3 linked regions of the Simiduia agarivorans SA1 = DSM 21679 genome follow. The protein of the gene in region 2 interacts with the protein of the main gene of each other region in a pairwise test. Links are inferred from orthologs where the notes say so. Each region holds a gene or a part of one and is shown on either strand. Other genes may lie near its edges. The genes, in order: ssb, recO and recR.

Region 1 (6,987 bases), 1.3 Mb from region 2 along the record:
CAGTGGTTGAATCACCCGAACAGGCCATCCGATGCTTCTACACTTCAGGTCTGGATGCACTGGCCATTGGCAATTTTCTCATCATGAAATAGACATTATGACCATTCGCTTTCTTTTTACGGCAGGATTGCTATATCCGACAGCGCTGGCACTCGTCATAGCACTGGACACATTGGTTGGTGACGCTGAATTTTTACAGCATTTCCTGACCGTATCACGCAAACAAACGCTACTGATCGTACTGTCTGACTGGGGGCAAGCCATTCCTTACTGCCTGGCATTTGCAGCCACTTACTTGCTGGCGGAGTATCAGTTCGGCCAGAGATCTGCAATTATCGGAGGCATCGCTGTCGGCGGTATAGCTTTGCTAGCCTCTGTGATGCCACCTCACCTACCAACCATAATTCCCTGCGCCCTGTTCACCACAGTGATACTCGCCGTCCTGAGCCGGATACCCACAAGGAAATACCATGAAAAAGCTTAGTGCCGGAATTATTGCTGCCGTATTGAGCCTGGCCAGCACTCAAAGCCCTGCGACCAGCAAAGCCATCATTATTGGCGGGGGCAACACTCTGGAAAACTCCCAAGGCCAGATTGAAGAAAATGTTCAGTGGGTAAGCGACATCCTGGACGCAAAAAAAATTGAAACCCAAGTATATTTTACCCACGGTAGCGCCCAGGGTGTGGATATCGTTTATTTTGGCGACGCCAGACTGAACGACACCCCTGAAAACGTGTTGCGACGCATTTATCTCGATGGTCTGGACTTCGCTAAGTCCTACAAACGAAATACGCTCCCGAAAATCGATGGCCCAACGACGAAAGCCTCCCTGACCGAAGCATTATCAAAAACTTTTAAGTCACTTGAGAACCAAGCCGAATCCTTACTTATTTTCAATGGTCACGGCGATATAGACTTCTCCAATACCGACAACAACGCCCTTAAACTCTGGCAAGACGAACGACTTAGCATTAACGAAATACGGTCATTATTCGAGAGTGCGCCCCAGCAAAGCACCGTTCGGTTCATTTTTACCCAATGTTTTTCCGGCTCTTTTTCCAAACTCGCCTTTGATAATCTTGAAACAGACCAACTCGCAACCCCTCGTAGCTGCGGCTTTATGGCTGAAAGCGATAGACGCGAAGCAGAGGGTTGCGATCTCGGCATAAATCCATCCGAATTCCGGGATTATACAACGTACTTTTTTGCAGCCTTGAATGGCTACACCCGAACAGGTCAGCCGATTAATCTTACAAAGACAGATCTCGACAAATCAGGGGAAATCGATTTTCGCGAAGCCCACCTGTACACTCTTGCAAACGCGCATAGTAGCGATCTATCAAGATCCACCAGCGAACAATTTGTCGAGTATAAAGAGCCTTGGTATAGACGCTGGGACACCGCATTTACGCCTAAAAATAACGTGTACAGCCGTATCGCCATCGAAGTCGCTGAGCGCGAAAAGGTGGCATCAGGAGGACTTCCCTTACTGAGAGATATCCTGCATGAGAGAGCGGCTCTGAAAAACCTGACATCCGAGCAGGACACAGCCCGAGCGAAAATCGAGCAAATACAGGCCACCTTGCGCACCGAGTTGGGCGAACTGCGTCTTGCCGAATTGACCACCGATAAACAAGAAGAGGTCTATAATCAAGCCATTCAAATGGCTGCGTACCAACAGTTAAAGCACGCCCAAGATGAACTGATGCAACTGAACGAGCAAGTCCTGCAACAGACCAGGAACCTGACACAGCGCTTGAAAGCGGCGCGAATGAACAGGATATCCCGACTCGCACACTACCAGAAAGAGAATCCGGCATATCAGTCGTTAGTTGATTGCGAGTCATCTGGCCAGCTTTAGAATCAGCCTCCTCCACTTCACTTGCTCATTAGCATACGGATATGACTGCTTTCAGGGAATTACGTCAAACCCATCGCAATTACGGCTTACTTGCCGTAGCGACAGATATCATAAACCGGATTGGGTATCGATTTGGCATTACCCATGTTGAAAAAATATTCGTTATAGAAGAGTTGGCCCGTACCAGCGAGTTCAGCGCCAACGTTCTTTCAGCCGATGAAATAAAGCACCTCCAACAGCAGGGAATGATCACCTGCGATCCTGAACAAATCACTGCCGCCGAATGCGGCCAGTTAATTTGTATTGCCGCAACTGAACAAGACCGGCTGTGCGGGCTTACGTGGTATGCAATTCAGCCTTACCGCTATGGCGGGTCAACCTTTGCTTTTTTCGATCCCCGCTACATCTGTGGATTTGGCGCATTTGTTCACCCGGATTACAGGGGCCGCGGTGTGCGCGACGCTATCGTTGCAAAGGCTATTGAGCACGCAAACAGTTTGGGCCGCAGGGGTATTATCGCAGCCATTTCGTGGACAAACTTTGCCTCACTCCGATCCGCTGCGCGCATCGGCTACAAAGCCATCGGCCTTGCCTATTGCTGCCCCTGGCTACCCAGTCACCGGCACCGGCCCTACTACCAGTTGCGCAAACTGGAAACCACCACCCCCATAACGACAGCATTTATCAGCACAAGCGTGTCGGCAGTACTGGAGTTACTGTATCGGAAATCTATCCTGCTACTGGTGATTGATGCCGCTCCCAAAAGGCCGACAAGCCAAAATCCGCTGCGTCGGATTTTGGCCCGCACACAACACCAATCGGTGTCTGACTGGGCATACGCGCGTGGCGTCCCCTGCATACGGTTTTTGTCAGACAACCAATCCACAACAGCCGAGGCGATACGAGCGAGTCACGCTGACTATTTGATCTCTTACACTGCACCGCTTTTTAACGAAGAGATACTGCTTGCCCCTAAAAAGGCAGCGGTCAATATCCACCCCTCATTGTTACCCGATTACCGCGGAGGTGCACCCTTGCCATGGCAAGTGCTACGCGAAGAAGCAATCACCGGGGCCTCACTGCATCTGCTCACCATGAAAATTGACCAAGGCGCGGTACTCGCACAGGTGCAATCTGAGTTACCTGCAGGCTTAAGCAAGAAGGCTTTATTCGAACTCGCACGCAACAATGCTGCCCGCGCGCTGGATACCTGGCTGGACAAACATCTTTCTGATAGCCTTTTATCAGGCGTTGCACAGCCGGAGCAGTCTGATACTCCCTTCGCGCGCAACAGAACTTTAGCCGATCTGAATAGAGAACTTGACTGGCACCAGGACTCAACCGCGAAGCTATTTGCCCTGGCCCGCTATCTCGAACGCTGGCCAACCGAACTCAACCAACCACCCGGGTTGCTCCCCTGGCTACCCTGGCGGGCCTGCTCACTAGAGGAAAGCTGCTCAAACCTGCATAGCGTGCAATGGCGCTATAGCTGGAAGGGGCTGCAATTCCGTAACGCTAAAGGACAAATCACGCTACGCCCCAGCCTCAACCCACTTCACTGGCTGTCGCACTGGCGAAACTGGCGCAGATTGGCAAGAGAACAGGGCGAAAATATTTACCTTTAGGCAGACCAAAAAAAACAGGCCAGAAGCCTGTTTTTTTCACACTGATTATTCCTTGCCAGGGTAAATCTTAGAAAGGAATATCGTCGTCAAAATCAGCAAAGCCATCATTCGGGGCCTGCTGAGGCTGAGCCTGCTGCGGGCGCTGCTGTTGCTGCTGGTAATTCTGCTGCGGTTGCTGGCGCTGTTGTGGTGCCTGCTGCTGAGGTGCAGAGTAGCCGCCTTGTTCGTAGCCGCCTGAACCCATGTCGCCACGGCCATCCAACATCTGCATTTCGCTGGCCACAATTTCGGTGGTGTAACGGTCCTGCCCGTCCTGCCCCTGCCATTTACGCGTACGCAGACTGCCTTCGACATAGACCTTGCTGCCCTTTTTCAGGTACTCACCCGCTATTTCGGCCAGGCGATTGAAAAACACCACGCGATGCCATTCGGTGCGCTCCTGGGGCTGGCCGGTCTGCTTATCCTTCCAGGTTTCAGAGGTTGCGATACTTACGTTAGTGACCGCGCCACCACTGGGCATGTACTTGGTTTCCGGGTCCTGGCCGAGATTACCTACCAGGATGACTTTATTAATGCCTCTTGCCATTTATCTTTCCTCTTCTGAAGTCACGTCCCTTTGACTTGCACATCTAAACATTCAGTTCACTAAAAGTCGACACCTGCTCAAGCAAGTGCCCAGTCGTAGGCCGCCAATTGGTCCGGGTCGAAGCGCGTGGCATCCACCTGCAGGTAAATCACTGCATCCTCTGCCACCAGCGTAACCTGCTTCACACCGGGCAGGGCCGCCAACAACTGCACACCGGGCTCACCATTGGCCTGGCCAAGATTTATACGAATACGCTGAGGCCGCGCTGGCTGACGGTGCCACAGCGCCAACAGCCACCAGAGCACCAACAAACACGCACACAGGATAAACACACTACTCAGACCCGCACGGGTTATCATCAGGCCTCCCAGCGAGCCGCCCGCGAAGGCGCCCAAAAACTGCCAGGTCGAGTAGACCCCTGTCGCGGTACCTTTTACCTCTGGTTTGGCCACTTTACTCACCCAAGAGGGCAAGGTTGCCTCCAGCAGATTAAACGCCATAAAAAACAGGAACAACGCAGCGACCACAGCCGAAGCCACCCGAGCCTGAGCAAGCAGCAACTCTGCCCCCAGCAGCAACGCAATGGCTCCGAGGTATACCTGTTTAACCCAGGATTTGCGCTCGCCGATCACCATAAACGGGATCATAGCAATAAATGACAAAACCATGACCGGCAGATACACCTGCCAATGATCCACCCGAGCTACACCGGCAGCCTCCAGCATTTGTGGAATCGCCAGAAATCCGGCCATCAGGACAAAATGCAGCACAAAGACACCTGCATTCAGCAACCACAATTCTTTGTCGCTCAGCACAGAACGCCAATCTAACGGCCCTTGTACCACCAGGCGGGCGGGCTCCACCACCAGAGACAACAATATCAGCACCCCCGCAGCGGCCAACGCGGCGGTTGCATAGAATACCCCGGCCAAACCCCACTGACCCGAGATCAACGGCCCGAGTACCATTGCGATCGCAAAGGCAATGCCAATGGATACGCCCAGCAAGGCCATGGCTTTGGTGCGGTTTTCTTCAGCCGTGACATCCGCCACCAACGCCATCACGACGGCGGCGATAGCACCGCAGCCCTGCAGGAAGCGCCCCAGGATAAGACCCCAGACCGAATCGGTCATCGCGGCCACCAGCGACCCGGCAAGAAAAACCAGTAAACCGATTAAAATCAAAGGCTTACGACCAAATCGGTCCGATAAATAGCCAAAGGGGAGCTGCAGAACTGCCTGACTGAGACCGTAGGCCCCAAGGGCCACGCCCAGCAACACCGGCGATGCATCGCGATAGCTTTCGCCGTATAGACTCAGCACCGGCAGCACCATGAACAGCCCCAGCATACGAACCACATAAAGTGCAGCCAACGGCAGGACGGCACGACGTTCAAAGGGCGTAGTCACGGGTATGTTCTGGACCTGGAGCTGAATTAACGGGGGCAGCAATACTATCAAAAAACCGGTCCCGATAAATGAACACTGACCACCTTAGAGCAGAAAAAAAGGAAAATCCGGAGTTCTATAACTAAACTGTCTTTCATACCAATTGCTCAAGTGATTGGGGCTGGTTATATTGACTTTGGTTATAAAATAAACGAATTCACCACCAAACCGGTCTGCGGACCCAGGATGTACCCATGAAATTCCTCACTCTGCCCGCCTTAGCCTTGCTCTCCTGCAGCGCCATTGCGGCCCCCCAGAGCGCCGATGCCAACGCCGCAATTCAGGAACTCCGTCAGGCAGTGACCTTTGCCGACGCCGCAATCCGCGATGTGCAGGCTCAGGAAGCCGTGAATCAGCTGCATGCAGCGATTGCCGAAGCCGATCTGACCATCGCAATAGCGTCTGCCGCGGATGCCATCCGGGATGTGCAGGGTCAGGAAGCGGTGGGCATGCTAGCCGCCGCCATCGCTAACGCAGATCTCAACATCGCGTTTGTAGAAGCGCAGGTTGCGATCAACCAGGTCGGTGATGACCAACTGCTCAACGAGCTGTCTGAAACACTGGCAAATGCCGATGACGCGCGCGCCAACGACATGATCATGGCAGTGGTTTCAGAGCGCCCGATGCTGGCCGCAGCGGTGCAGGACCGCGCACTTGGCGCAGGCATCAATGAAGCACTGGTCGCCAATGCACTGACCGCCGGATTTGGCGAAGCAGCAGCAACTGCCGCAGGCAAATAAGTCCGTCGCGCGCCGGCTATTCATTGCCGGCGCGCCCGCCTTACACTGGCGTACCAACTAGCCCCGTTATAACGTTTTATTTCCCGCTACCAACAAAATGTTCTGAAGCACTGCAATTGGCAATATTGTTCCAGTTCAACCTTGTCAAACGCGAAACGTTGCACAAAAACCACTAATAGCAGTGTGTTTTATTCGCCAATTCATCTAACAAATACATACTTAGGTGCTAATTTATAACAGCAAAGGGTTGGCGTCTTGCAGTACTAAAAGTGAAACTTTACTCTTAGTCTCTCTTTTACTGACGCCATGGAAAGCGCAGACTCAAAAAAGGACTCTGGTTATGAAACCTACCTCTTCGGCTCCCACTCACATGGTACTCCTCAGCGAGTCCAGTATGCAGTCCAAGATGCTCGCGAATCTGATGGCGGACCGACTGCAACTTGAATGCAAGCTTACCGACAATACCAATCAGATTGCACACCTGTTCAGCGGAGACCAGAATCTTCTGCTGATCGATACCCAGCACTTCGATCTAACCGCATTGCGCGCCTTGCTGCAGAATCTGCAAAGCAAAGTCAGTCGGCTGGTGGTGGCACTGTTTAACGTCATCCCAAGCTCAGAGCAGGAGCATCTGGCAGAGTGGCCTCAGGTAAAAGGCCTGTTCTACCTCAACGCCGATCACAACCAATTACTCAAGGGCTTGCAGTCCCTGGTGGCCGGTCATTT
Region 2 (7,272 bases):
AAGTAATTTTACCATCGCAGTAACCGATACCCCGGCCATCGTGCCCCAAGCGCTCGATGGTAACCGGCGAGCTTAAACTAAAACCTGTACCTTTTTGGGCCGGCTTGCGACGGCGCGATACCGGCGCGCGAGTCATCCAAACACTCCACTCGATAAGTAGCGATCACCCCGGTCGCAGACAATGGCTACAATAACGGCGTTTTGCAGTTGTTCACTCAAACTGAGCGCAGCAGCCACCGCGCCCCCAGAAGATACGCCACAGAATATACCTTCTTTCCGCGCCAGATCCCGCATGGTTTGTTCTGCCCGTGCCTGATCCATATTGACAATCTGATCTACCCGGGATCGGTCAAATATGCGCGGAAGGTAAGCTTCTGGCCAGCGTCTGATACCCGGAATGCTTGCGCCCTCTTGCGGTTGCAATCCGATGATCTGAATCTCAGGGTTCTGCTCTTTAAGGTATTGCGATACGCCCATGATGGTTCCGGTTGTCCCCATGGAGCTGACGAAGTGCGTTACTTTACCGCCGGTCTGCTGCCAGATTTCGGGCCCGGTAGTTTCATAATGTGCACGGGGGTTATCCAGATTGGCAAACTGGTCCAACACCAGCCCCTTGCCTTGTGCAGCCAGGCTGGCGGCCAGATCCCTGGCACCCTCCATGCCCTCAGACTGCGTCACCAGTATCAGCTCTGCACCGTAGGCCGTCATTGCGGCCTTGCGTTCTGCAGTCGCGTTGTCCGGCATAATCAACGTCAGAGCATAGCCTTTGATTGCAGCGGCCATAGCCAGCGCGATACCCGTGTTACCACTGGTGGCCTCGATCAATCGGTCGCCCGGTTTGATCTGGCCCCGCTCTTCCGCCCGTTGAATCATGGACAACGCGGGCCGGTCTTTCACGGAACCGGCAGGATTCGTGCCTTCGAGTTTCAGCAAAACCAAATTGGAGGTATTGCCAGGTAGCCTTTGCAGTCGAACCAGCGGCGTCTGGCCTACCAGGGCCTCCATCGTTGGAAGCGCGTGCAAATCGGCCGATGACGACATAATGGGGTCCTTTTGAACGTTTTTTGCTCAATATATTGCGCGTACGACCACTGCGGAGGCCGCACTCGGGCTAGGCATAAGCGCGCTATTCTACCGCTGATTGTGGTATCGTTAAACCACTGCCAAGATGGACGCTGGTATGCCAACGATCACTCGAGCGGTCAAGACCCGCTCTCTTAAATACGCACTGATTCCCATTGCAGCAATAACACTCTGCCTGTCGGCCATGCTGACGGTGTTGTATGTCATGCAGCTGGAGGAGTTTGCAAAGGAGCGCGGGCACCACGTAAGTCGCTTGCTATCCCAATTGACCTACCAATCAATGCATAACCGATTATTGCTGCAATCAGTGGTGCATACTGCGGTAACCGACGGCGACATTCTGGCCGTGCGGGTCTACGACCTCAATCGCAATCCGATCATCCACTCAGGCCCCCGGTTTTCCGAAGACTTTCAGCTCGATCCCAACCAATTCGGGCTCGACCCGCAACACCAGGTTGAAAGAAAGAGTTCGCTTTTCACTGTCCCGATTCACGCAGACCACGATACATTTGCTCCCTTTGGTTGGTTGGTGGTTGAAATAGCCTCGGACGACTACACCCTCCTGCAATACAAGACACTGTTAATTGCTTTGCTATTGGGTGCCATCGTCGCCGTTGCCAGCGCATGGATTTCGCTCTCTTTTAGCCGGGATCTGGCCGAAGGCTTACGTTTAGTCAAACAAGGGATGGCCCAATTGCGAAAAGGCCAACTGGACACCCGCGTAAACGCCGACCAGTTTGTTGAATTTGACGACCTGGCCGTCGCATTTAATCAATTGGCCGAAGGGCTGAAACAACAGCAGGAAGACATTCAGCGCAATATGGATCAATCCATTGAGGATTTGCGCGAAACACTTGAAACGATCGAGATCCAAAATATCGAACTTGATCTGGCACGCAAGGAAGCTGTTGAGGCCAGTCGGGTTAAATCAGACTTTTTGGCAAATACCTCGCACGAAATACGTACCCCCCTGAACGGCATTATTGGCTTTACCAGCCTGTTGCTGAAAACCCAGGTCAGCGACCAACAACGAGAGTACTTGCGAACCATACAACACTCTTCACAGGGTCTGCTTACCATCATTAATGACGTGCTCGATTTTTCCAAAATCGAATCTGGCAGGCTCCAGCTTGACTATATCCCCATGCAGTTGCGCCAGGTTATCGAAGAGTCGATGCAGATCATGGCGCCGGCAGCGCATGAAAAAGGCCTCCAGCTTATATTGCATGTGGATCCTGGCCTTCCCGCTAACCTGTTAGGCGATCCCCTTCGGATGAAACAGGTAATGACCAATCTGATCAGCAATGCGATCAAATTCTCCAGCGGGGGCAACATTGAGGTCACCGCGAGTCTTAAGACACAATCCGAAACGCAGGTGGAAGCCAATATCCATGTGAAAGACACCGGTGAGGGAATCCCTGAGTCTGATCGCAAGAAACTGTTTCAGGCCTTCAGCCAACTTGATACCAGTAACAGCCGTAAGCATGGCGGAACTGGGCTCGGCTTAGCTGTTTCCAAAGGGCTGGTGAAACGAATGAAAGGTGAAATTGGCGTAGAGAGCAACGCCGAGGGTGGTTCTTTATTCTGGTTCACCGCCACCTTCGGAGTTGACACCCAAGGCGACGAAGAAAATAAACAGCACCTGCTCGAAGGCAGCCACTTTGTCGCACTTTCCAACAATATGCCTCTGGCACACCAATTGCAGGAAATTGTAGGGTCAGAACGCGGTAAACTCCAGATCATGACCGGCATTCCCGAGCTCATCGGCCTGGTTAAAAACCACATGCAGAATAACCAGCCCATCGAAGCGGTTTTTTACGACATAGATCCGCACCAGGAAAAACTGTTGGATCTGCATAATCTCCGGGAGCTGGTAGATCAGCTCAAACGCTTTTACGCGTGCAAGACTATCTTTCTATGTACGCCATCTGCACGGCGGCAATTAGAACATCACCTGACACCGGATTCGCAGGAATACCTGGAAAAACCCGTCACACTGAATCGCACGCTGCACCTGCTCAGAAAAGAACTTGCACCGCTGAAAGAAGAAACCAGCATCGGCAGAAACAGCTCCCCTTATGAAAACAAACCCAGAATACTGGCGGTGGACGACAACCCCGCTAACCTGCAACTCGTCGGCGAATTATTAAACGGACTTGGTGCTGAGGTCGCGCTGGCATCCGACGGGAAACAGGCTATAGAACTGGCAGAAAACAAACTCTTTGATATGATATTCATGGATCTGCAAATGCCAGTCATGGATGGTCTGGAAGCAACCAAAATTATCCGCAGCCGGGAAAGCGGAAAACGCCGCACTCCTATCGTCGCGCTTACCGCGCACGCCATGGCGGAGCAAAAATCCCAGCTGTTATTGGCCGGCATGGATGATTATTTGAGCAAACCGGTCAGTGAGGCGCAACTCGCTCACATCATTAATCGTTGGCTGAAAACCCGCAAACAGCTCCCCAAAATCGCTGAAAAACCGGAGCCAGAACAGCCACCGACGGATTCATCAGGTCGCGTGGTGGATATCCAGCAATCGCTGAAATTGGCCAACGGCAAACCCGGCCTGGCAAAAGATATGCTGTCCATGCTTTTGGCCAACCTTCCCGCAGATAGCGCAAAAATCCGTAATAGTGCCGACTCCAACGATTACGCCACGCTTGAGGCAACCGTTCACCGCCTGCACGGCGGCTGCTGCTATTGCGGTGTTGCCAGACTGAAAAGTGCAGCGCAGGCTCTGGACAAAGCGCTCCAGAACAAAGATCACTCCCAGCTCGCGGCGCAACTGGACAATCTTTACAAAGAAATAGATACACTGATCGCCTGGTCCCGCGATCATGATCTGGATGCGCTATTTGAAACAGATACCAGTGAAAAGAGCGCCAGTATTACTGGCTAAACAGTGCGCGAGAAGCGAGCGGTTTTCGCCCCAACAAAGGTGCCAGTACCTGCCTCATGAAACGCTTGAGATCGGTACGCGCAGCCTCCGTAAGCTCAGGTGCCGAAAGAAAATTGAGTATGGCATCGCCACCCACAGCGTTTTCAGCATCAATTTCAGCCGCAACCAGGCCCAACCCGTGACGATAAGCATAACGTTGGCCTGGCACCAACGGGCGCTGGGTGTCCGCCTCCTGCTCCAATGAAAAACTGACACCGGCCGCTTGAATCAACTGCCATTCAAATCGTCGCAGATAAAGTTCATGGGCCGGCAACTCCCTGTCGTCAATATTTGCAAGCCTTCCTATGAGCTGCATATAGGACTGAAAAATCGTCTCCTGTGACTCCTGCTCCGGCAACACCCGCATAAGCAGTTCATTGAGGTATAAACCGCAATACAGGCACCTGCCAGACAACTTAAAGGGCGTTGCGACAGCATCAATCATCGTCAGGGACTTGAGTGCGCCACGCCCCTGTGTGGAGACGATCAAAGGGATGAAGGGTGCCAAGGGGTTGGACGCTGATTTTTTGGAGCGCTTGCGTGCGCCACGGGCGTAGGCAGCTAAACGTCCGTGGCTACGCGTGAATAAATCAACGATCAGGCTGGTTTCGCCGTAGTGGCGGGAATGCAGTACAAATGCGGGTTCGCCATCCAGCACGATCACAAATCGTCATACCCAAGACTTTTCAACGCACGCTCATCATCCGACCAACCGGACTTCACTTTTACCCAAAGCTTGAGCATTACCTTGGTATCAAACAATTTTTCGATATCAATTCTGGCCTGTTGACCAATCTGTTTAATCCGATCGCCTTTATCACCAATCAGTATGCGCTTTTGACCGTCTCGCTCAACCAGTATCAACGCGCCAATGTGCAAAACACCGCGATCCTGTTCGAACTGCTCTATTTCCACTGCCATCTGGTAGGGCAATTCTGCACCTAACTGGCGGGTGATCTTTTCCCTGACAATTTCCGCCGCTAAAAAGCGTGAACTTTTATCAGTAATCTGGTCTTCGGGGTAAAAATGCTCTGACTCGGGCAAGTATTTGGCGATGATCGACTCCAGCCGATCAAGCTGCATGCCGCGCAATGCAGAGACGGGAACGATGTCGTTGGGCGATAGGCGTTCTGTCAGTACCTGCAAATGCGGTAGCAACACATTTTTATCGTCCAGCTGATCACATTTATTGACCGCTACGATAAGCGGGAGTTCCAAACCCTCCAACCGACGGGCCACTGCCTCGTCCTCATCTGTCCACACCAAACGATCAACCAGCATCACCACCACATCGACATCGCGGATGGCCGTGCTCGCCGCTTTGTTCATGTACTTATTCATTGCACCCTTCTGGTTGAGGTGCAAACCGGGAGTGTCGACAAACAAAAACTGGTTTTCCCCTTCGGTTTTGATACCCAGAACGTTATTGCGGGTTGTCTGTGGCTTTCTGGACGTAATGCTTATTTTTTGCCCAAGCATATGGTTAAGCAACGTAGATTTTCCCACATTGGGCCTTCCCACCAATGCCACATAGCCGCACTTAGTCATTTTTTTCTCTCAGTTGGTTCAGCACCAGTTTGGCTGCAGCTTTTTCTGCCTTCTTACGGCTGGTCGCGCTCGCCGAAGCAGACAGGCTATGCAACAAGATGGAACACCGCACATGGAACACCTGGGCGTGCCCCTCCCCTTCGGTAAGCTCCACAGAATAATCGGGCAAGGGCAGCTGACGGGCCTGCAGTATTTCCTGCAATTCGCTTTTGGGATCTTTCGCACTGGTGTCCGCGTTGAGCTCAATAATCCGGCTGCCCAACCAACGGTGCACTGCAGCAGAAGCGGCTTCAAGACCACCATCCAGGTATATTGCACCAATCAATGATTCGACCGCATCCGCCAGTGTAGAAGCACGATCGCGCCCGCCGGTTTTCAGCTCACCATCACTGAGTATCAGCTCTGGCTGCAAACACAACGCGCGCGCCACTTCCGCCAATGTCTCACCTTTAACTAAGCGCGACCGCAAACGGCTCATTTGCCCTTCGCGGGCTTCGGTCAGGTGACGATAAAGATATTGGGTTACCACCCAACTAAGAAGACTGTCGCCGAGAAACTCCAGCCGCTCATTGTTCCTTGCACTCACACTGCGATGTGTCAGGGCAAGCTTGAGCAAAGATACGTCGTTAAACTGGTATCCTAGCCGGTGCTGCAACTCGGTAAACATACTACTTCTTGTCTGCTTTCGGGCGGTAATCTTTGGGGGGTTTACAACACTCTTCCGGCTTGGTGGTGTCCATATAATTCTGGAAATCCAACAATACTGAAATGTTGTAAAACAATGGGATAGTTAACTGGTAGTTAATCGTGATAATGGATCGATTACGCTCGCTTTCAATAACGATATTGTTAGCTTCGGGAATGCGGACACCATTAATGGTATAAAAACTAGTCAGATGCTTACGAATTTCCGCGGCCGTCATCTGTGACACAGGTTTATCCCGATCGCGCAAGGATTGCAACGCAGACTGAATATAGCGATTCTCCGCATAGGCAGGAATCAATTTAAAGGCCAGCAAAAGGAAAAAACCGCTTACCACTAACACGATCAAAAGATTTAACGTACTGATACCGGCTTGCTTTCTAAACATCATGTCGCTTGGCTCCATACCTGTTATTGGATAGTACCGACCCGATGAAAACTGGGCACACTAAAAAAGGTTTCCCAATGCATCCAAATGGCGAACGCTTTGCCGACTATCGCCTCTTCGGACACAGGCCCCCATTCCCGGCTATCCGAACTGTTGTCACGGTTATCACCCATCATAAAATAGTGACCGGCCGGAACTTTCCAGCGCCCGGATTGAGTATAGCGACCCAGATGAATATTCTGATGAACAATGTGCTCAACACCGTCCAAATCCTCTTCCAGAACATTAATCTGCGGATTCGACACTGGCAGGGACGCAACAAAGGACTGCGGCATTTTCTTGCCATTAATATAGAGAGCGCCCTTATCGATAATAATTTCATCACCCGGCAAGCCCACTACACGCTTGATATAGTATGTATCGGGTTTATGCGGAGGGAAAAAAACCATCACATCGCCGCGTTCGGGCTCGTTAACGGAAAAGATTTTGGTATTGGTTACGGGTAACCGGATACCGTAGGTGTACTTGTTGACCAGGATAAAGTCTCCAACCTCCAGCGTTGGCACCATGGAAGCGGAAGGGATCTGGAAGGGTTCCACCAGAAAGCTG
Region 3 (7,029 bases), 3.3 Mb from region 2 along the record:
GAAAAATACCTGCACTTCAAGGGCATTGCCGCCGAAGTTCGCCACAATGGCATCATCAGTTACGACATCATTCTGGACGCACTTCAAACGGCACGCAGTCAATTGCCGGACGACAGCCGTTACGACGAAGCGCTGGCGGGTCTCGGCTATTTGTGGGACCTGCTGGATTTATCCACCGCCGACAATATGGCATTGCATATCAATAACCATTTATGCGACTGCGAAAATTACTACTACCAACAACAGCTGAATACCACGGAACCTGCGCCGTTCGAACCCAGCTACCCGGCCTATCGGGCACTGGTGCGCGCGCTGACCCCCGTGACCCAGAGCGCCGAACGATTGCAGTGGCTGAACAAGCCGGACGCGCTGGAATGCACGCATCTGGACAGCCAGTTTCGTTTTTATCTGGACAAAACCTGCCAACTGCTGGGCAATGAAAATCATCTGGTACTGCTGGCAGAAAACCTGATAAAGAATGCGCTTTATCACAAGGATCAAGGTCTGGGGCCTCGCCCGGCCATTGTCCTGAACCTGACAGCCCAGGAGGGCAAAGCCCGCTTCAGCGTGTACAACCCGGGCCCGCACATTGAAGACGCCAACCAACAAAAAATTTACCAGCTGGGCTTCACCACCCGGCAGGATGCCCAGATCCACGGCCGCGGACTGGGCCTGTACTTTGTCAGCCAAATAGTGTCGGGTTACGAAGGCAAAATCCGCCACCGCAACTGGTACAACCAACCGGAAAGCTATTCTATCCGCATAGAAACCCATGACGGCCTGGCTAGCCAACGGGTGCAAACCCAAGTGGTAGAAGTGGTGGTGGAAAACCAGCAACCCGGCTGTCGCATGGTATCCGATGCCGCCAACGACGACCGGCCACAGATTGTGCCGCACCAGGCCTGGCAATTTACCCAGGCCATTGTGAGCGTGGAAATCACCGCCCGCAGCCAGGCACAGACCTGGTCCTTTTCCGACTTCGAACAGGAAACCGCGTTTTGCCAACAAGAACCCACGCCCGGGCTGCCACCGCGCTGGCAGTTGACGGTGACCCATAACAAACAGCGGGGGCGCCTGGTGTTTGAACCAATGAACGTCAACGGTGTGGTCTTTGATGTGGAGTTGCCGTTGGCAGATACCGAGGTAGACGAAGAATTGCCGGAAGAAGAGGATTATTTATCGGAGGTGGCGCAGAAGTATGTGCCGTTGGGGTAGGTTGGGTGCTGATACCATCCGCGGCTGGGAAGCGGATGGCCGCCCCGCCGCGAATATACTGAAGCGATTAATTGGCCTCCGCCGCCGGTGCTTCGGCCTTTTTCTTACGCCAGCGATTCCACGCCAGACGCAACAACAAACTTACCAGCAAGGCGGCAACCCACACCACCGCCAACGGCCAGGCAGCGCGGGCGATGGGTTGGTCGGTAAAAATTCCGTCTAGCACAAACACAAAAAACGCCGGCGCCATTTGTGGGTGATCCGGTGACAGTGCTACCGGCGTCAGCAACCAAGCGCCGACAGTGACGGTACAGAATTGCGCCAGCTCACTGTATTTACGGAATAACCACCAGGTAGCCAGCATCAGCCCCGCCACACCGGCAAAATAGCTGTACCACATATAAGGCACAAACGGATCGGCCATTACTTCATTCATATTCACTCTCCGAATGTAAGGACTAGTCTCTAGTCTCTAGTCTCTAGTCTCTAGTCTCTAGTCTCTAGTCTCTAGTCTCTAGTCTCTAGTCTCTAGTCTCTAGTCTCTAGTCTCTAGTCTCTAGTCTCTAGTCTCTAGTCTCTAGTCTCTAGTCTCTAGTCTCTAGTCTCTAGTCTCTAGTCTCTAGTCTCTAGTCTCTAGTCTCTAGTCTCTAGTCTCTAGTCTCTAGCAATTAGAAACTAGAGACTGGTTTCTACAAATCAACCCAATGGACAATTTCGTTTTCCCAATCTTCTTCGGACACGGCCGTTTCAGGTATGGCGCGGCCGCGCACGGAAATGCCGGCGGCGTGCACGGCTTGCGGATCGCCGGTAATCAGCGGATGCCATTCCGGCAAGTCTTCTCCTTCCGCTAATAACCGATAAGCACAGGTCACCGGCAACCAATGGAACTCTTCGATTTTGTCGGCGGTGAGATTCAGGCAACCCGGCACGCGCTCAAGCCGGTGCGGGTAGTCGCCGCAGCGGCCGGATTCGATGTCCAATAACTTGCACGCCAGGCGGGTGAAATAAACCTCGCCCGAATCTTCATCTTCCAGCTTCTGCAAGCAGCATTTGCCACAACCATCGCACAGCGATTCCCACTGGTAACGACTCATGTCGGAAAGCTTTGTGGTGCGCCAGAAATCCCGTTGCCAGGCCATTACATCAACTTGGAGTTGTGTTTGTTAATGTCGGTCATGTAGTCGTCTTTGGGCGGCGGCAACTGCAGATAAAAGCCCTGACTGTCCAGCGCCGCTTTGACTTTTTCCACATCCACTCGCGCCAGCTTGCGGCCTTCGCGCAATAACAGCGTCATCACATGTTTGGGCTGGCCGAATCGGGCCGTGAGTGCTTCCGGCACGCGGCTGAGTCCGTCGGACTTCAACACGTAAAGGTACATATCGCCATCCTTGGGGCTGCGATAAATATCGCACAGGTATTTAATGGCGTCGGTCATGACATCTCCGGGTTTTGTTCACATAAGGCTTGCGCCAGCTGTTCCAGTTGCTGGCCGACTACCGGGTATCGCCATCCTTTGAGCCCATCGGGCAGTTCGGGCTGACCGGCAATCACGCTGCGGGTGAGTTGTTCAAGGTCTTTTTTGCGGGTAAGAATTTCCGGCGTCACCTGCGCGGTCTCCGATACTGCGACGGCACAGGCTTTGAATTGTTTGAGAATATCGCCTTGCGCCGGCGTCAACGGCTTGTCCAACCGCGCCGGTAAATCCTCTTTGCGCTGCTGGGCATCGGCCACGAAGCCCAATACCGTGTCGGCATAATGCTTGAGCGTGCGATTGCCCATCCCATCAATGGCGGACAGCTGCTTTACCGTGGTGGGTTTGCGTCGGGCCACTTCCCAGGCGGCGCCTTCTTTCATCAAACGGTTGCGCGGCACATCCAACTTGCGCGCTTCCTGTTCGCGCCAGATACACAAGGGCTTTAAAATCGCGAGCTGATCCGGGTAGAGTTTCCAGGCCAGTTTGACCTTGGTATAGGCATCATCAAACTGATCCGGCGCTTCGGCATTGGCCACGAGCTGCGCGCATTCTTCCTGCACCCAGCTGAGCCGATCCAGGGCTTTGAGCCTGATTAAAATTTTGCCGTACACCACCAGCAAATAGGCCACATCCAACGCCGCATAATGCATTTGCGATTGGCTCAGCGGGCGCTGCATCCAGTCGGAACGGGTCTCGCCTTTATCGAGCTCAATACCTAACTGGTCTTTCACCAGATTGGCATAACCCATGGAAAAACCGATGTTCGCGAACGCCGCGGCAACCTGGGTGTCGAACAATGGCTTGGGCACCACACCCAATAAAAACCGGAAGGTTTCCAGATCTTCCGAACAGGAGTGGATGACTTTTATGACCGAAGGATTCACCAGCAATTGCGCCAGCGCAGATAAGTCTTTAATGGCCAGCGGATCGATCAGGTAACAGCCTTTGCCATCGCCCACCTGAATCAGGCCGGCGTGAGGATAGTAGGTCTGGCTGCGCATGAATTCGGTGTCGATGGCGATGGCCGCCTGCTGCGACCAACGCGCACATAACTGCGCCAGCTCGGCTTCGGTATCGACCCAGATGGGGTCGGTGGCGATACGGCTCATCACACCCTCTGTCGGCTGGAGAAGGCGTGCGCCAGGGTGCCGCCGTCAATGTATTCAAGTTCACCGCCCAAAGGCACGCCGTGGGCAATGCGCGATACTGGAACGTCGAGTTTTTTCGCCCGCTCGCTGATGTAATGGGCCGTGGCTTCGCCTTCAATGGTGGGGTTGGTGGCGAGAATCACTTCTTCTATGCCGCCGGCGGCCAGCAAGCTATGCAGTTGGTCCAAACCCAGATCCTGCGGCCCGATGCCGTCGATGGGAGACAAGTGACCATGCAACACAAAATAGGTGCCCTGGTAGGTGCCGGCCTGCTCAATGGCCAGCACGTCGGCTGGCGTTTCCACCACACAAAGCAGCGCCTGATTGCGCCGTTTGTTGGCGCAGATGGAACACAGGGTTTGCTCGGTCAGGGTGCGGCAACGATCGCACTCACCCACGCCTTCCACGGCGGTGGCCAGTGCCGTGGCCAACCGGCTGGCGCCTTCCCGGTCGCGCTCGAGCAAATGCAACGCCATGCGCTGGGCCGATTTGGGGCCAACACCGGGCAGTGCACGCAAGGCACTCATCAATTCATCAATTAAAGGGCTGAACATTAATTAAACAGTCTCTGGATTCTGGTCGCTGGTTTCTGGTCACTCAGAAAGGCATCTTGAATCCCGGCGGCATCTGCATGCCGCCGGTCAGGCTTTGCATCATCTCGCGGTTTTTATCTTCCACTTTGCGCACTGCATCGTTGACGGCAGCCGCCAATAAATCTTCCAACATTTCTTTGTCTTCAGACATGAGCGAATCATCAATGCTCACGCGCTTGACGTCGTGGCGGCCATTCATAATCACCGACACCAGACCCGCGCCCGATTGACCGGTCACTTCTGCGTTAGCCGCTTCTTCCTGCATCTTCTGCATTTTTTCTTGCATCTGCTGCGCCTGTTTCATCAGGTCGCCCATGTTTCCGAACATGTTTACCTCAGCGTTAAAGGGGTTCTACCGTGGATTCGTCCAATGCGGCCTGAAAGGTGGCTTCCAGTTTCTGCAACAGCGAATCGGTTTTCAGACTTTCCAGGGCGCGCGCCTGTTTCTCCGCGCGCAGCCGGATAGCGGTGGCCGACGGCGTTTCCGTTTTCACCTCACCGGGCTCGATATTCACCTGCACGGGCTCGTTGAAATAGGCCGTGAGCACATCGGCCAGCCGCTGCTGGTGACTGGGGTCGTACAGGTTGGCGTTGGCGGCATCCAGGACAAAACTCAGCTGGTTGCCATTTACCGCCACCAATTCACTGTTCGCAGCGGTGCTTTGCAGCACCCCGGCCACTTTCAATTCCAGATACAGCCCCACCCAATCGCCCGGTTTGAGGGTGACCAGGTGGTAGGACCTGACCGGCGCGTGTGTCGCCGGTTGTGCAGGCGCTTTGCTTTGTACCGGTGCAGGTGCAGGTGCAGGTGCAGGTGCAGGTGCAGGTGCAGGTGCAGGTGCAGGTGCAGGTGCAGGTGCAGCAGGCTGCGCGGCCACAGGTGCGGGCGTCAAGGATTGGCTGTTTGCGCGAGACGGTTCGGCCAGACCAGGTTCGGCCCGGGCAGATTCGGCCCGGACAGGTTCAGCCTGAGCGGGCGACGACGGTTGCGGGGCTGCTACCGGTTCAGGTGTTTTTTTTTCCGCGGATGCGCTTGGCTGATGATCATCCTCATCGCCGTCCAGCCCGGGCGGTGCTTCGTCCCAGGGCGGGGTGTCATCCCGGGGCGGCAGACTCTCGGCCGGCGGGGGCGTTGCCGGTGCAGGCGCCCTCGCCGTCTCCACTCCGGCGGCGCCAGCGGCTGGCTGGGCAGCAGATTGGGTCTCAGGCGCGGGTTGTGGCGCGCTGACTGGCGGCGCTGCCTGCGGCGCACTGGCTGGCTGAACACTGGCCGGCTGCGCCAGCGCGGTCTTGGGCAAATCGACCACACCCTGGGGTTTGAACGCCAGCATGCGCAACAACACCATATCAAAACCGCTGCGCGGATCGGGTGCCAGCGGCAGATCGCGGCGGCCCAATAAGGCGGTCTGGTAATAGAGCTGGACATCTTCGGTGGGCATGGCCTGAGCCAGCGCCAACACCTGTTCGCGATCGCCAAAGGAGTTGTCGATGGCTTCGGGCATGGCCTGGGCGATGGCAATGCGGTGTAACACCGACAGCATTTCCGCCAACGCGCCCTGATAGTCGGGCGAGTGTTCGGCCAGCTGGTTGACGGCGCTCATCAGCGCCTGGGTGTCGGCTGCCGCCAACGCAGACAACAGGGCATACACCAGCTGCTGATCCAGGGTGCCGAGCATAGACCGCACCTCGGCCTCGGCCACCTTGCCATTGCCAAAGGCGATGGCCTGATCGGTGAGCGAGAGCGCATCGCGCATACTGCCATCGGCCGCGCGCCCCAACTGCCAGAGCGCGGCCTCTTCAAACGGCACCAGCTCTTTTTCGAGCACGTACGCCAGATGGCCCACGATGCGCTCGGGGTTCATGTTCTTGAGGTTGAACTGCAAGCAGCGCGACAACACCGTCACCGGCAGCTTTTGCGGATCGGTGGTGGCAAGCAGGAATTTCACGTGGGGTGGCGGCTCTTCCAGGGTCTTCAGCAGGGCATTGAAGCTGCTGGTGGAGAGCATGTGCACTTCGTCGATGAGGTAGACCTTGTAGCGGCCACGGGTGGGCGCGTACTGGACGTTTTCCAGCAGCTCGCGGGTGTCTTCCACCTTAGTGCGGCTGGCGGCATCCACTTCGATCAGGTCGACAAAACGGCCTTCGGCAATTTCATTACAGGCCGAGCACTGGCCGCACGGCTCTGAGCTGACGCCGGTTTCACAGTTAAGGCATTTGGCCAGAATACGGGCGATGGTGGTTTTGCCCACCCCGCGGGTGCCGGTGAACAGGTAGGCGTGGTGCAGCCGGTTGTGGTCCAGGGCGTTAATCAACGCCTGGAGCACATGCTCCTGCCCCACCATCTCGCGGAATATGCGCGGCCGCCATTTGCGGGCGAGTACCTGATAACTCATGAGTGTAAGTGCCTGATAATACGAACGTTGCAGTATATCTCAGCTCACTTTGAGAAACACGGGGTCCGGGAGGTGGCGTTCCGGACAGACAGGGCCCGCGGGCGGCAGACCACTCAAGCGTGTCCTTTAACACGCTAGAGGCCCGCCGTTGCGGCGTACACCTGAAAGCCAAACCAGATCGCGACCAGAATCTCAATCAATACGCC

What was found.
Region 1: the proteins of recO (region 2) and ssb interact in binary tests that used the Escherichia coli proteins (3 or more experiments, as listed by UniProt). The link is inferred for Simiduia agarivorans SA1 = DSM 21679 from one-to-one orthologs.
Region 3: the proteins of recO (region 2) and recR interact in binary tests that used the Escherichia coli proteins (3 or more experiments, as listed by UniProt). The link is inferred for Simiduia agarivorans SA1 = DSM 21679 from one-to-one orthologs.

What each region holds. Positions count from the first base shown.
Region 1 is NC_018868.3:1,985,921-1,992,907, forward strand. What follows is about bases 2,315-5,029. They hold ssb (single-stranded DNA-binding protein), read right to left. Parts: upstream 4,074-5,029; coding sequence 3,555-4,073; downstream 2,315-3,554. Other genes in these bases: M5M_RS19480 (GNAT family N-acetyltransferase), read left to right, coding at 2,315-3,487; M5M_RS08815 (MFS transporter), read right to left, coding at 4,151-5,029. Outside these bases: M5M_RS08790 (carbamoyltransferase family protein), read left to right, coding at 1-92; M5M_RS08795 (hypothetical protein), read left to right, coding at 98-484; M5M_RS08800 (hypothetical protein), read left to right, coding at 471-1,862; more of M5M_RS19480, read left to right, coding at 1,904-2,314; more of M5M_RS08815, read right to left, coding at 5,030-5,482; M5M_RS08820 (hypothetical protein), read left to right, coding at 5,716-6,261; M5M_RS08825 (LuxR C-terminal-related transcriptional regulator), read left to right, coding at 6,602-6,987. UniProt on the Escherichia coli protein: Plays an important role in DNA replication, recombination and repair. Binds to ssDNA and to an array of partner proteins to recruit them to their sites of action during DNA metabolism. Acts as a sliding platform that migrates on DNA via reptation.
Region 2 is NC_018868.3:729,952-737,223, forward strand. Bases 2,832-5,831 are described here. They hold recO (DNA repair protein RecO), read right to left. Parts: upstream 4,689-5,831; coding sequence 3,975-4,688; downstream 2,832-3,974. Other genes in these bases: M5M_RS03285 (response regulator), read left to right, coding at 2,832-3,985; era (GTPase Era), read right to left, coding at 4,685-5,572; rnc (ribonuclease III), read right to left, coding at 5,565-5,831. In the rest of the region: 23S rRNA (uracil(1939)-C(5))-methyltransferase RlmD, read right to left, coding at 1-136; cysteine synthase CysM, read right to left, coding at 133-1,041; more of M5M_RS03285, read left to right, coding at 1,181-2,831; more of rnc, read right to left, coding at 5,832-6,239; M5M_RS03305 (DUF4845 domain-containing protein), read right to left, coding at 6,241-6,666; lepB (signal peptidase I), read right to left, coding at 6,687-7,272. UniProt on the Escherichia coli protein: Involved in DNA repair and RecF pathway recombination.
Region 3 is NC_018868.3:3,986,779-3,993,807, reverse strand. What follows is about bases 2,595-5,351. They hold recR (recombination mediator RecR), read right to left. Parts: upstream 4,392-5,351; coding sequence 3,798-4,391; downstream 2,595-3,797. Other genes in these bases: dnaX (DNA polymerase III subunit gamma/tau), read right to left, coding at 4,772-5,351; M5M_RS17810 (YbaB/EbfC family nucleoid-associated protein), read right to left, coding at 4,435-4,758; rnd (ribonuclease D), read right to left, coding at 2,647-3,798; M5M_RS17825 (YcgL domain-containing protein), read right to left, coding at 2,595-2,650. In the rest of the region: M5M_RS17840 (sensor histidine kinase), read left to right, coding at 1-1,215; M5M_RS17835 (hypothetical protein), read right to left, coding at 1,283-1,651; M5M_RS17830 (YcgN family cysteine cluster protein), read right to left, coding at 1,905-2,354; more of M5M_RS17825, read right to left, coding at 2,354-2,594; more of dnaX, read right to left, coding at 5,352-6,823; M5M_RS20420 (hypothetical protein), read right to left, coding at 6,958-7,029. UniProt on the Escherichia coli protein: May play a role in DNA repair. It seems to be involved in an RecBC-independent recombinational process of DNA repair. It may act with RecF and RecO.